Regions from separate parts of the Paenibacillus sp. J2R1T-4 genome, predicted to be linked through region 3. Evidence: riboswitches for the same ligand, from Rfam matches in the RefSeq annotation. Region 3 holds a riboswitch; each other region holds the start of a gene.
What was found. A riboswitch is a leader RNA that binds a small molecule or an ion and turns the genes downstream of it on or off. The one in region 3 is predicted to bind cyclic di-GMP.

Region 1: linked by a shared signal. The riboswitch ahead of AC58QD_RS04905 (diguanylate cyclase domain-containing protein) and the one ahead of AC58QD_RS22645 (hypothetical protein) in region 3 are both predicted to bind cyclic di-GMP.
Region 2: linked by a shared signal. The riboswitch ahead of AC58QD_RS18260 (hypothetical protein) and the one ahead of AC58QD_RS22645 (hypothetical protein) in region 3 are both predicted to bind cyclic di-GMP.
Region 4: linked by a shared signal. The riboswitch ahead of AC58QD_RS18895 (hypothetical protein) and the one ahead of AC58QD_RS22645 (hypothetical protein) in region 3 are both predicted to bind cyclic di-GMP.

Annotation. Positions count from the first base shown of each region.
Region 1 is NZ_JCAUBA010000002.1:283,927-287,102, reverse strand. Features, by position in the region: gene hflX (GTPase HflX) at 1-520, opposite strand, end outside; gene AC58QD_RS04905 (diguanylate cyclase domain-containing protein) at 672-2,045, opposite strand; cyclic di-GMP riboswitch class I at 2,142-2,229, opposite strand; gene AC58QD_RS04900 (SPL family radical SAM protein) at 2,320-3,138, opposite strand.
Region 2 is NZ_JCAUBA010000010.1:196,938-200,113, forward strand. Features, by position in the region: gene AC58QD_RS18250 (hypothetical protein) at 1-188, opposite strand, end outside; gene AC58QD_RS18255 (YjcZ family sporulation protein) at 738-851, shown strand; cyclic di-GMP riboswitch class I at 1,030-1,115, shown strand; gene AC58QD_RS18260 (hypothetical protein) at 1,189-1,482, shown strand; gene AC58QD_RS18265 (molybdopterin-dependent oxidoreductase) at 1,771-3,081, shown strand; gene AC58QD_RS18270 (lipoate--protein ligase family protein) at 3,132-3,176, shown strand, end outside.
Region 3 is NZ_JCAUBA010000015.1:76,972-80,147, forward strand. Features, by position in the region: gene AC58QD_RS22640 (IclR family transcriptional regulator) at 1-675, opposite strand, end outside; gene AC58QD_RS22645 (hypothetical protein) at 1,018-1,227, opposite strand; cyclic di-GMP riboswitch class I at 1,297-1,380, opposite strand; gene AC58QD_RS22650 (class I SAM-dependent methyltransferase) at 1,470-2,255, opposite strand; gene AC58QD_RS22655 (PIG-L deacetylase family protein) at 2,408-3,118, shown strand.
Region 4 is NZ_JCAUBA010000011.1:95,666-98,841, forward strand. Features, by position in the region: gene AC58QD_RS18895 (hypothetical protein) at 1-1,278, opposite strand, end outside; cyclic di-GMP riboswitch class II at 1,361-1,444, opposite strand; gene AC58QD_RS18900 (S1C family serine protease) at 1,548-3,176, opposite strand, start outside.

The sequences.
Region 1 (3,176 bases), on a different contig from region 3:
GATCGGTTTCCAACTTCGTCTCCCCTGGACCTCTCGTACCTACCCCGCCTCCAAGACGGGACAAATTCTTTCCTTGTCCGGATAGCCTTGGCAGTAAATAACTTAACTGTGCCAGCTCTACTTGAAGAATCCCTTCTCTCGTCTTGGAACGCTGTGCGAATATATCCAGAATAAGCTGAGTTCGATCGATGATCTTGACATCCAACGATTGTTCTAGATTACGTACCTGGGCTCCAGATAGCTCTTGATCAAAGATGACCGTGTTGGCGCCATGTGTTTCTAGAAGAACTCTTACCTCCTCGACTTTCCCTTTGCCAATAAACCATTTCGAATCAACAGAATCCTTAGCTTGAATCAGGGAGTCAAGTACTTGCACACCCGCTGTCTCAGCCAGACTTGCAAGCTCCTGTAAGGAGTATTGAATCATTTCTTCAGACAACCGATTGCTCTTAATCACTAAGCTTACTAATACCGCTTTATCCAATTGATCGCCGCTAATTTCATGCGAGGTTGGTTTCATATTCACTACCTCCGATAGAACAGATTCAGACCCAAAGCCACACCATATACTCGTAACTGTTCTGCATCAAACTTGTTATATTGTACCACAATGCCTTGAAAACTTTCATTCCAGAACAAAAAACCGTCAAAGTGACGGCCATTAAAAGTTATTATATGCTGAACGTCAAGACATGGGGATGCTCATTCTCCACTTTCTTGCTTTCTAATATGTATTGCCCTAAGGCGTAATAACCTGCAATCTTGTACCCAACTGTGATCGGTATGACGACAACACGGAGGGGAATCAGAGCTCCATTCCTGGAGATGATCTTCATCTCAAAATGGCTGGGACTGCCGCTGGTGATTGTTGAGTTGAATCCTTCAATCACAGCCTTCTGATCTTCTTCGACAATCAGTTTGAAGTAAGGAAGCCCTTTGAACTCCTCGTTCGTATAACCAATTAACTTTTGTGCGGCAGGATTTAGCTCCAACATAATACCCTCACTATCAAAAATTGCGATAGGATCTGGATTATGATCGAATAATTGATCGGACTTACCTTGCTTGCTGGCTATACGCTTCCTGCGTTTATACTCATACATATTCAAATCGGCATGATGCATCAATTGTTCGATATTTGTTATTGTGTTTGGATCTGATACAGTATCACCAATAGAGAATGACAACTTGATTGGATATTGTTCGCTGCTGGAAACATATTGGCTATGATTCAATTGGGCCTCGATTCTTGCCAGAACATCTGAGTTGTCCTCAGTGTCCTCCAACACGATCACAAATTCATCTCCGCCTAAGCGACCGACGATTCCGTTAATCCCTTCCATCATCTTATTGAGCTGCGAGGCAAAGTAGACAATTACTTTATTCCCGATCATATGGCCATAAGTATCATTAATTTGCTTAAAATGATCCAGATCTATAAGAATGACCCTGACTCTATGTCCCTTAACAATAAGATGTTGACCAAAGATCAATGTCTGTTGGAGGGATGACAAACCTGTTAATGAATCAATCATAGACAATTGTCGGTATTCATTGCGCTCCTTCAATAACTTCCGCATCATTCGGGTTAATAAGGAGTACACCAGAGCATTAAGCAGGACAGCAATAACATTAGCCCAAAGTTCAGTGTTATCCACTTGACCTTGATAGCGTATTAGCGAGATCGCCGACAATAACCCTGCAGCGAAAGTAAATCTGGGATCAGGCACAAGCAATGCAAAACAAAGCAAAATGGGGTATAAGACAAGAAGGAAGCAATACAATTGAATGATTGGAAACACGACCAGTAAGAGCAATAACACAGTACTTGCTAACGAATACAACATAACGATGGAGGTTCGGGTCCGGAATAGCAGAATCAATAGTAAGGAGAAAAGGATGGCTATACTAAGCCCGAACCAAGACTGATAAACAGAGGCAAAGGCACAGCTAGCGGCGAAGACTACAAGGGGTCCCGCCAACACCTCCAAACCGTCATGAGGGAAAAACCTTTTCCAGATGGAACCGAACTTCGCTTTGACCATCAATCATGCTCCTTCCGACGGAGATCTAAGAATTAGACAAAAAAGCTATTCCATTGGATGGAATAGCTGGGTTTGCATTGAAAACAAATCATTGTTTCCGGCAACCCAGCTATCATAGTTCCGAAGGAACCTTAGATCTGAGGCTTTGCGTCCTTGCCTTTCAGCAAGTTTGCCAATATAGGTCAACCGAACTAATGATATAGTTCTTTTTCACTATATCATAGTAAGATAACTATTTCCAGTGATTGTCATGAAATATTGTTTCACCAAATGATCAGGGCAGAAATCCTTCCCGGCTAAGATATACATTGTGTTCTCCGAATCGTTCTCGCATCTGAGTCCAAACCCCGATATAAGCTGCCTTGTCATACCAATCCTCCATCCCTATCCGCTCGAAAAGCTCATGGATTTGAAGTGACTTGGTACGTTTGCCGCCGCTGCCGTCGCCCATGAAGAAATCATCCACGCACACCCGGTCGGTAACAGCTGCAAGCCTTTCTGCGAATGCTTGCGAGCTTGGTAAGACTGGCGATATTGCAGCTTGGGTAGGAATACCCGCTTCACGCAATTCACGCAGTGCTCTCAATCTTCCTGCAAGCGGAGGAGCCGCCGGACTAAATACTTTACGGACATCCTCAAGATCGGTTTCAACCGTCATACTCACACGTACTCGCCTGTCTAACCGAATCAACAAATCAATATCCCGGGTTACAAGAGGACTTCTTGTCTGTACAAGCAAGAAATCCGGCGGCTCTTCTGCCATTACTTCAAGAAAAGATCGGGTCACCTTGGCATTCGCTTCTACAGGCTGATAAGGATCTGTTGCGCTTGACATGAATATGGTAACAGGCCCTTTCTTCTTGGCCTTCCGAAGATCGCGAAGCAATTGCTCAGAACCTTGCTCCTTCACATCAACCCATGTTCCCCACTCCTCAGCACGGAACAAGGCTACAGGCATACGGCGAACATAGCAGTATGAGCATGCAAAGGCACAGCCGGAATAAGGATTCAAGGTGTGACTATATCCAGTTAAGTAACCGCCGGTAGGAGTTAATAGTTGCTTGGGGACAACCGAACGAATTTGAACGGGCATTTTCTTTCACTCCTCCGACAAGATATAGCAATTGTACA
Region 2 (3,176 bases), on a different contig from region 3:
CTTGATTCTTTAATCTTGCGGAACAAAAAGATCCCATTGTATATTCCCGCTAAGCCTATGAACGCTAACATTAGTTGAAGAAGCAGTGAGTCAGGCTGCACAAAAAACACAATGACACAAATGACGGTGAACAATAAGGCCAATACTAACTCGATAAGGACAAGCAGATTCCATACATTGCGATTCATGATCCATCCACCTCTAGCATGCTCGGTTATGTGCTCTAGTCTATCACACCGAAGGGCAGCAAGCCATATAAGCATAAAGGACCTCAAAATAGTGTTGATGTCTTTGAATAACCTGTCCCTTTCCTCGGCTCATCCTTAGGAATACAATGCATTATTCCGAGAAATAGGGAGGAAAAATATGAATTCATACAGCTCGAAAAAACTTGGTGTGAATAGTAACAGCAGCGCTTTTTGTAGAAATGTGTGCAATTTATTCGGTTCGGGACGTGCATCTTGCCGTCGCGATTGCGCTGCTTGCTGCAGAGGAAAACGTAGAATGTCTGCAAATGTAAAGTCTAAGAACAAACATTGTGGATGCGGACACTGATCCAACCAGCATTGCAGCTAGAAATAGCGAATGGTTAGTTGGTTTACTTTGGTCAAGCAGGTGTAAAAAAACACAGATTTTTTGCAGGAACGGGCGTATATCCAATCCACAGGTCCCCTATATTCATACAGTGTGTAGTGTGGTGCAGCCACAAAGATGCATTGAAGAGAGGAGGACGGAACATGGGATTCGTTGGCGGAGCAGGTGTAGGTTGTGGAGTAGGATTCACCTCAGTCGGTATTATCTTGGTTCTTTACATCTTATTGGTGATTATAGTTCGCCCATTTGGCTTGTAAAATTCCTGTGTGAAGATACTCATAACCTGAAAGGCCGGTGCAATGCGCCGGTCTTCTTTTTTTTGTGTGAAAATACACAATTTAATTGATTGTAAATAGGAAAAAAGGACGATGCTTAACTTACCTCAATCTTGTATGCTATAAGAACTACATAAGAAATTACGACAAACTTCGAACATTCTCGATACGGCAAACCTGGTGAAAGCCAGCGGCGCAAAACTACAGGGGCTACTGCCTTTTAGGCTAAGCCAGCCAGTTACCGAAAGAAGTTGGAGTTTTTTCTGTTTATATGAGGATAAATTATCCCAAATTCTAATCAAAAAAAGGAGTGAATGACGTGTACGGGAATGCAGGTGTAATGGAGCAAGGGTTTTATTTCAAAGTAGGCGGCGATTTTTTTGGGATGTATCATACGTCGGAAGGTCCTAAGTTATTTTTCAACCGGGACAAATACATGCTTCGCGACAATTGCTGGGACGTAGAGCTTGTGATCGGACAGAAGAACAATCTGTTTACGTTTTATTGGAAAGGCGAAGTGAAAATATCTTTTCGTTGCTCCAAGCATCAGGATTTCATCCTGTCTCTGTTCAATTTGCTTCAGGAAAAGTTCACTCGGCCACAGATGGCTTAATATTGAATACCTGACCATCAATAGAAGGAAGCACTTTGAGTGGCCTCGCCGTCACGAACAAGGGCTTCCTTATTTGTTCTGGTGGGGAAAAGTTCCGTAACCGCTTCAAGCATGTCGTCCATTTGATGATGGAGAAGATGCTTATTTTAATCCAACAACGTTGCCGGAAAGTGCTGTCAATATTAATTAAGTCGCCTTTCATCAGGAAGGCAATTGCTATACAATATAAGTATAAACTCTAGTGCGATCCTGTTATTTGCTTCTGACACTACCTCTTGAAGGGTGCGAATGAGAATGAGAATATGGGACAAATGGCAGAAGAAGTCTTTCGGTAAGAAACTGTCCATGCTGCATGCTTGGAATGCTTGGCTTGTTCTCCTGCTCGCTGTAAGCGGTATTCTCTTGTTTATCAAACCTTTTCGTGAGCTAGGTGTCGTTAGGGTGCTAACCAAGGAAGGGCATATCTGGCTTGGTTTGATATCAACGGTTATCGTGCTGATCTATTTACCGCAAATGATTCGACATATCAGGCAGCTGCGAGGCAAGCCAGAGCAGCAATGGAACTTAAGTGTAGTCCTCATTCTGCTTGTCGGGTGGGTTGTGTCCGGGATTGTATTATGGCAATTCCGTCAGTTCCCTCCAGTGTGGAGCAATGTTGCATTAACTATGCATGACCTGTTTACTTGGGTAGGCGTTCCATACGCAATCTACCATTCTGTTACCCGCAGCCGTTGGCTGAAGATGCGTCGTCCAGGCGCTGTTATGCAGCGCGAAGCGGGTGAAGGCGTGCGTGAGAGTGAGGGAGCACCGAGAATGGAGACACCGCGCTCTGTGACGGAGACGGTGCGCGATGTCTTGTACACACGTCGTTCTTTTATTCGTTGGGGATTGTTGGGACTTCTGGTTGTGCTAATTGGCCCCAAATTCGGACGTTGGCTGTTCTCGGGAGGCGGTAGTGGGGGAATAGACTTAAATGCATACGATCCGTCAAAAGACGGCAATCGAATGCTTCCTGCTCCGCAACCGTTGCCAGATTCTATCGTTCCCGTAGGAGGCGGCAGTCAGGGGCATTTTCGGATTTATACGGTAACACCGATTCCATCATTCTCATCCGATAATTGGAAATTCACGATCTCGGGACTAGTTGATCGCCCCCAGAGTTGGGATTGGAAGCAGTTCACGGATTTGGCTAGAAGTGTTCAAGTGAGCGATTTTCACTGTGTAACAGGATGGTCCGTCTATAACAATACTTGGGAAGGAATTGCACTTTCGAAGCTGCTCGAAAAGGCAGGGGTGCAATCCAAAGCGCGAGTTGTGAAATTTTACTCCGGTGACGGGGTATATACGGACACCCTTACATTAGCTCAAGCAGCCTTGGATGATGTAATGGTTGCTGTTCTGCTTGACGGCAAGCCAATTCCCCAGGAGTTAGGCGGGCCTGTTCGTTTGATCGTCCCTAAGATGTACGCCTACAAATCTGTCAAATGGCTGCAAAGTATTGAGCTAATCGATAAAGACCACATCGGATATTGGGAAGCCAGAGGTTACGATACAGATGCTTGGGTGCCGAGTTTGAAGCCTAGGCAGGGCAATGTATAGAGCAAATCAGAGATAGACGATATTAAGGTTTGAAGGAGCTAAGGTACCAGATGACAACTAGACCAAGCAAGGAAACGGAACAAGAAAGCGAACTG
Region 3 (3,176 bases):
CACACTCACTACCATGGTGGAGATGCTAATGGCTGCTGTTACTCCGCCCCCATAACCACGAACAGGAACCGCCGCGCAACGCACGCCTAATTCATTCTCTTGATCGTCTACTGCGTAACCTTTACTCCTCACAGTCGACAATTCTTTAAGAAATGCGGCTTGATCTGTAATTGTGTACGGCGTCTGCGGGGTGAATGGATATCCCTTCAACATTTTCGCCAGAACTTCCTGCTCACGAAACGCGGTCAACACCTTGCCAACCGCACTGCTGTGCAGAGGAACTCTTCGACCGATTCTGGAATATCGGATGGCCGCGAGCTCTCCTTCCACCTTTTCAATATAAACACCCTCTTGTCCGTCAAGAATGACCAGATGCACGGTCTGACCTGTTTGCGCGGACACCTTCTTCAAATAAGGCAGCGAAGCGGTTCTTATATCCATAGAGCCTAGCAGCAGACCGCTCTTCACCAAATAGGTCAGGCCCAAACGGTATTTGCCGCTATCTGCATCTTGATCGATGTAACCGTGCATCTGCAGCGTCTTGAGCAGCGAGTGAACCGTACTCTTATGTAGTCCCATTCGATCGCTAATTTCCGTGATTTTCAGCAGTGGGGTCGCTTCCGTAAACAAATCTACGATCTTAAACGCCCGATCCAGAGCTTGAATAATAGGCATAATGTTATGCGCCTTTCTTGTAAATGTGTTCTATATTATAAAACTCAGTTCTCATAATAATTTTACTGGAGTCTCCAATAAATTACAATACCAATTCTCTTAATTACTGATCAGCTTTACTTTAATTGCAATACAGCAACTAATTCCCTCACGAGTCCACTTTTTGGCTTCTATCTCAACTATAATTGCTTTTCTGCAACTAAATTGGCCCCAACCACCCCGTATGCTCTAATTAATTGCTTTAATGCAACTAAATCTACCCAGCACGCTTCAAACTTTTGCAGCAGAACTCCACCATACTAAATAAAGCAGCCTGATGGCTGCTTTATCCTGAATCCAGTTTTATCCGATCGCTACAGTTTTGTACTCCTGGCATGCCAAGCATGTTGACACATCCACACATGTCGGGTTCATCGTCCCTGTGAACTTGGTACAGTAGATGGGTGTTTTGTATTCCACGTTCGGAGAGATCATTAAACAATATGCACAGTTCCCTATTAATTCGATAGTTAACCGATGCAAATCTACTTTTAGCTGTCTTACTTCATCCACAATAACACCCTCCATCTATATATCCTATAGAAAAGACACTGCCCATAGACAGCGTCCTTGAGAGTACGCTTGGGCAACCCGGCTGTCATAGCTTTCGCAGTAGACCCGTGGCTTTGCGACCCTGTCTTTCGAGCAGGTTTGCCTAATTCCTTCCGAAGAACAAATTATAAATCCGTGACTATAGTAACATACATTAAAAATCCGATTAATAGGTACTAGGACCTATAAAATAAAATTCGAGCTCAATAAAGCTTCTGAGCTACAAATCGTAGCCTTACATAATCCATTTTCCAAGATCCGTCACTCCATAGCTTAGCTCGAACTAGATCAGTCGTTTCCTTGTATACTAGCTCAATCTGCTCTGGATTCAACCCTGTGGTAAACACTCCGCAAAACATGTCCAGCCAATGTCTTAAACCGTTCTCACCATCGGTCAATACAGTTGGCCGATCAAAGGTTACGAGATTACGCACGATGAAGCCTTGGGCTTCCAAGATTGTAGCATATTGTCCGGCTGAAGGGAAGAACCATGGATTGCGGGCTGCAGCATCCACGCCATGGCTCCTAAGCACTTGCGACAAAGCATCAACGATGTGCCTTACGTTGCCTTGCGAGCCGAATTCTCCCACGAATCGGCCTCCTGATTCTAAGGCCCCCCATACCCCGCGAATCACATTTGCAGGTTGTCTCATCCAATGCAAGGCCGCATTAGAGAATACAGCACTGTAAGTACCCTCAACATGTAAATTTTCTGCGTCTGCTACATGAAAGGAGAGATGAGGATACTTACTTCTCGCCTTTAAGATCATCTCACTTGAAGAATCTATCCCTGTCACATCTACACCGCTCTCAGCAATTTGTGCGCTCAAATCTCCCGTTCCACAACCCAGATCCAGAATCCGTTCGCCTTGAAGGGGATTCAGCCAATCGATCACACTCCTGCCATATTCCGATACAAAGCCAAGGCTGCCATCGTACAGCTGCGGGTTCCACATATTGGTGTGCTTTTCGTTTTCAGATTGCCTCATTTCATTGTCCTCCTATAATCATTTGTGGTTAAAGAAGTGCTCCTGTATGCCCTCTAACTTGTATTTTGAGCCTTACTCTGTTATAAGTCTAATATATAGAACCTTTAGATATAATAGGTATTTCCTATAGAAGAAATGGAGGTAATAGCTTGATGAACGCTACACCTCATCAGCAAACGATTGCCATCATTATGGCACATCCAGACGATGAAACATTCACTAGCGCAGTAACGATCCACCAAGTTGTGCAACAAGGACATCGGGTTGTGTGTCTTCTAGCTACGAATGGTGAAGCCGGCAAGAGCGGCCGGTTGAAGCCCATGACCAAGGATGAGCTATCCATTAAACGCCGGGAGGAAATGACCAAGGCCGCATCCGTGCTAGGACTTGCCGAAGTTCGATATCTGGGTTATCCGGACGGACGACTAGCCTCTGTTGACCGGAATTTATTACGTGATCAGGTTGCCCAATTCATTCGCGATACTTCAGCCGATATCATCATCACATTTCCCGAGGATGGAATCAGTGGCCATAAGGATCACACGGCCATTCATCATGCCGTCCGCGAAGTTGTGACAGCACGAGAGTGTCCAAGTGTACGCAAGCTGTACTACGCAGCAAGTCCTGTGCTGCTCGCTGCGGGATATCTCCCTTCCATCAGCTATAATGTAATGCCTTATTGGACGGTCAAGAAACAAGCCCTGCTTGCACACGAATCACAGATCTTATCTATAGAGCGTGTCTTCGGTTCCATGGGGGACGAGAGCACCATTCATGAGGGTAAACGCGAGGAGAAGTTTATTCTGGCTTGGGAGAATGGCGTGCCATTTCCGGTCAAAAACGAGTCCAGTCTTACAGAATAGATGATTCGTAAAGCTACATTCTCTATGTCAATCGAGAAGTTACATTCGCAAATGATCT
Region 4 (3,176 bases), on a different contig from region 3:
TTGACGAGTCTGATCGACCAAAGCGGTGTAGGCACTAACTGCAGATTGGACTGAGGTCCTATATGCATCTTGTAATTCACTTAGCTTATCACCGGATAATTCCAATAAGCTTCCACGAATACCAGTAGGAACATTCTGCAAACGATTAGTAAGCTGGGTCTGATTCGCTGTAGACCAATCCGTTACCCACTTATCGAAATCCTGCAGATCCTGCTGGGATACAACTCCATCCGCATCGGCCGACAATTGCTGATTAACTCGTTGCAATAGATCACTGGTGTTACCGACGTTATTGTTCCACTCTTGATATACTGCACGCGCAACACCTGAAGCTGCCGTATGCGCTGCAACTTCTGCACGAACGTCAACCCATAGATTATCAGCTAGATTATCTAAAGCCTTGTTCGCTCTGCCTAAAAGCCTTTGTGTAATATCCCGTCCTGAATCGCGTAGTTGGTCTGAAAGGTCATCATATTTAGCCTCTATCCAGTCATTCAGTTGAGTCCGAATACCCGATAAGCCGTCTTCACTAATTTCAGTAGGCGATGCATCAATCAAATTCTTCACACTGTCCAGATATTGGCCACCAGCTGATAGCAGGGAATCTCTCCAGTCTCTGAAGATCTGTCTTGCCTCAGAAGAAGGGGTCGGGCGTTCCGGACGATCTGGACGATCTGGACCATCTGGGCCATCTGGATCGTCCGGGCGATCTGGATCGTCTGGTCTGTCTGGTCGATCTGGGCGATCTGGTCGATCTGGTCGATCTGGTCGATCCGGTCTGTCTGGGCGATCTGGTCGATCTGGACGATCTGGACGATCCGGTCTGTCCGGGCGGTCCGGACGATCCGGACGGTCTGGGCGATCTGGACGATCTGGACGATCTGGACGATCCGGACGATTCGGTTTGTCCGGTCTATCCGCTCTGTCTGGACGGTCTGGGCGATTTGGTTTGTTTGGTTTGTCTGGTCTGTCTGGCCGATCCTGACGGTTTGTTTTGTCCGGTCTGTCTGGGCGATCCGGTCGATCTGGTTTGTCTGGTTTGTCTTGTTTTTCCGGCTTGGCCTTCTGAGCTACAGAGGAAGAAAGCGCAGCTGCTGCTGCTGCTGCATTGCGGTGGCTGCTCTTAATGTATACGGCAGCTAATGTATAGTCCGGTTTGGCAATTGGTGGTGTTTGCGGTCCGTGATGTCGCTTAAGCTTCTCCTTTAGCACTCCATGTGAAATCATATTGGCATTAGAAGAAGCTGAAAATGGGGATGACGATGAGGGCAAAATCATTGCGGTTCCTCCTTGAATCAAGTTAAATCATACACGTTACGTAGTTGTCCGGACAAAGAAAAGACCGCCTTTTCAGTCCAGCAAAAAGTACGGTCGGTTGCATCACTGACTCCTCATGTCCCAGATGCCCAATTACAAGACATGAATCATAGTCCCCGATATGTTATTGCTTCTATATTATCACGATCAACCCGGTACTTACCAGCCTATTTTTGGTAAAATAGACCTAAAATAAAAGTTTTACAAAACTATAAAATGGTTCTATTTAACTACTCCTTGATCATAATGGAGTTAGCTGCTGTAGTGCTGCGATTCACATTTTCTTCCGTGCTAACCGCATCATTCATTTTGATCGTGATCGTATATGTTATGTTGTTCCGATTGAATACGTACTCTGTCTGTGTATAAGGGGCTTTCTTCAAGTTATAACGGATGGATACTTTCTTGCCTTCACCTGAATAGGTGGAATCATCAGTAATCTCATACGTAAACTCCTTGTCGTTCTCGTTGCTCTTCTTATGTCCCTCTTCGAGCTTCTTGACAACATCCTCAACAGTCGATTTATCATTTGCTTCTACAGATACCATACCGCCGTAGAAGGTAAAAGCCATCCTTGGACTATCCTTCGTGATAAAATCGCTATAAGAATACCAGGTTTCTGGAATTTGAATGGAATATTTGAACTTCTCATTCGTATATTTGATTGTTTTGTTTTTATCTGTTATGTCATCTTCATCCTGGATAAAACCCAGGTTCGTATTCATATCTTCTTTGTTCACTTTTATAGATTTGATAATTCCTGCGATAAGTTTGGTTACTTCCTCATCATCAGCATCATTCTTGAAGCCTACATTAATCTCGTATTTATACTTGTCCTTGATCAAATAAATTCTTTCTTCAGATTCCCACTCGTCGCCGCCCATCTTCGAAGCCAATCGAACCTTTCTGATCACAACACCGTCTGTAGTAAATTCTTCCCAATCACCGATCTGCCGGTAGTCTGCAACAAACCGATCTTTGAATTGCTGCTCTTCACGGACCGTCCAGTCTGCCAAAGTCTCTCCAGAGGAAGCTGATGTGACATACACTTCTACATGCTGGTCATAATCTTCATTTGAATAAGAAAGCTCGCTGGTATATTCATTTCCTGACCAACCGGAAGGAAGCTCGAAGGATAAGCCGTATTCATTCGTAAATACAGCATCTCCGTCCTTATAAATCGAGATATCCTTAAGTGAGGCATCTTTGGCGTCAAAGCTCAAGGTAAAGCTATCCAACAAATCATTATAGAAATTATGCTTCACCTTGTTCTTGTAATTCTCTTCGTTCTCCACGATCAGAGTTATGTAATAGATTTTGTCACCCTTCAAGAAAGCACGGACTTGGTAATAGTTTTTACTGTTCGATTGGCCTACCAGTTTGGCATATGAGTACGGCTTTTGCTCAATATATCGCTTCTCAAGAACCGAATCATCGAAGTCATTAGTCAACTTGCGCAGCAATCCCTTTACGGATAAATCTTCACTTTGCTCCTCATCAACCGAGATACTGATCATGAACTCCCCTTTGGCATCACCGAAGATCACACGATCCCCTTCATCAGTCTGCATGCTCTTCACAAGCCCGGCGGGATACTTCATCGACCATCCATAATGGCTGTCCCCGATATGAGTTTTGCCTTGGTCATTGTCAATATAAGATCCATCGGAATCCTGCGTCCACTGGGATGCAGACTCTGTATCTTCTTCTAATACTACACTGCGCACGACCGTCTGTCCGTCAGATTGCATCGTGATCCGTATTGTATCATCAGGCAAATATTTCTTCATAAATTCATTATATTCAACTAGTGTTGTAATCGATGATTGATCGATGGATACGATTGCGTCGCCTTGCTT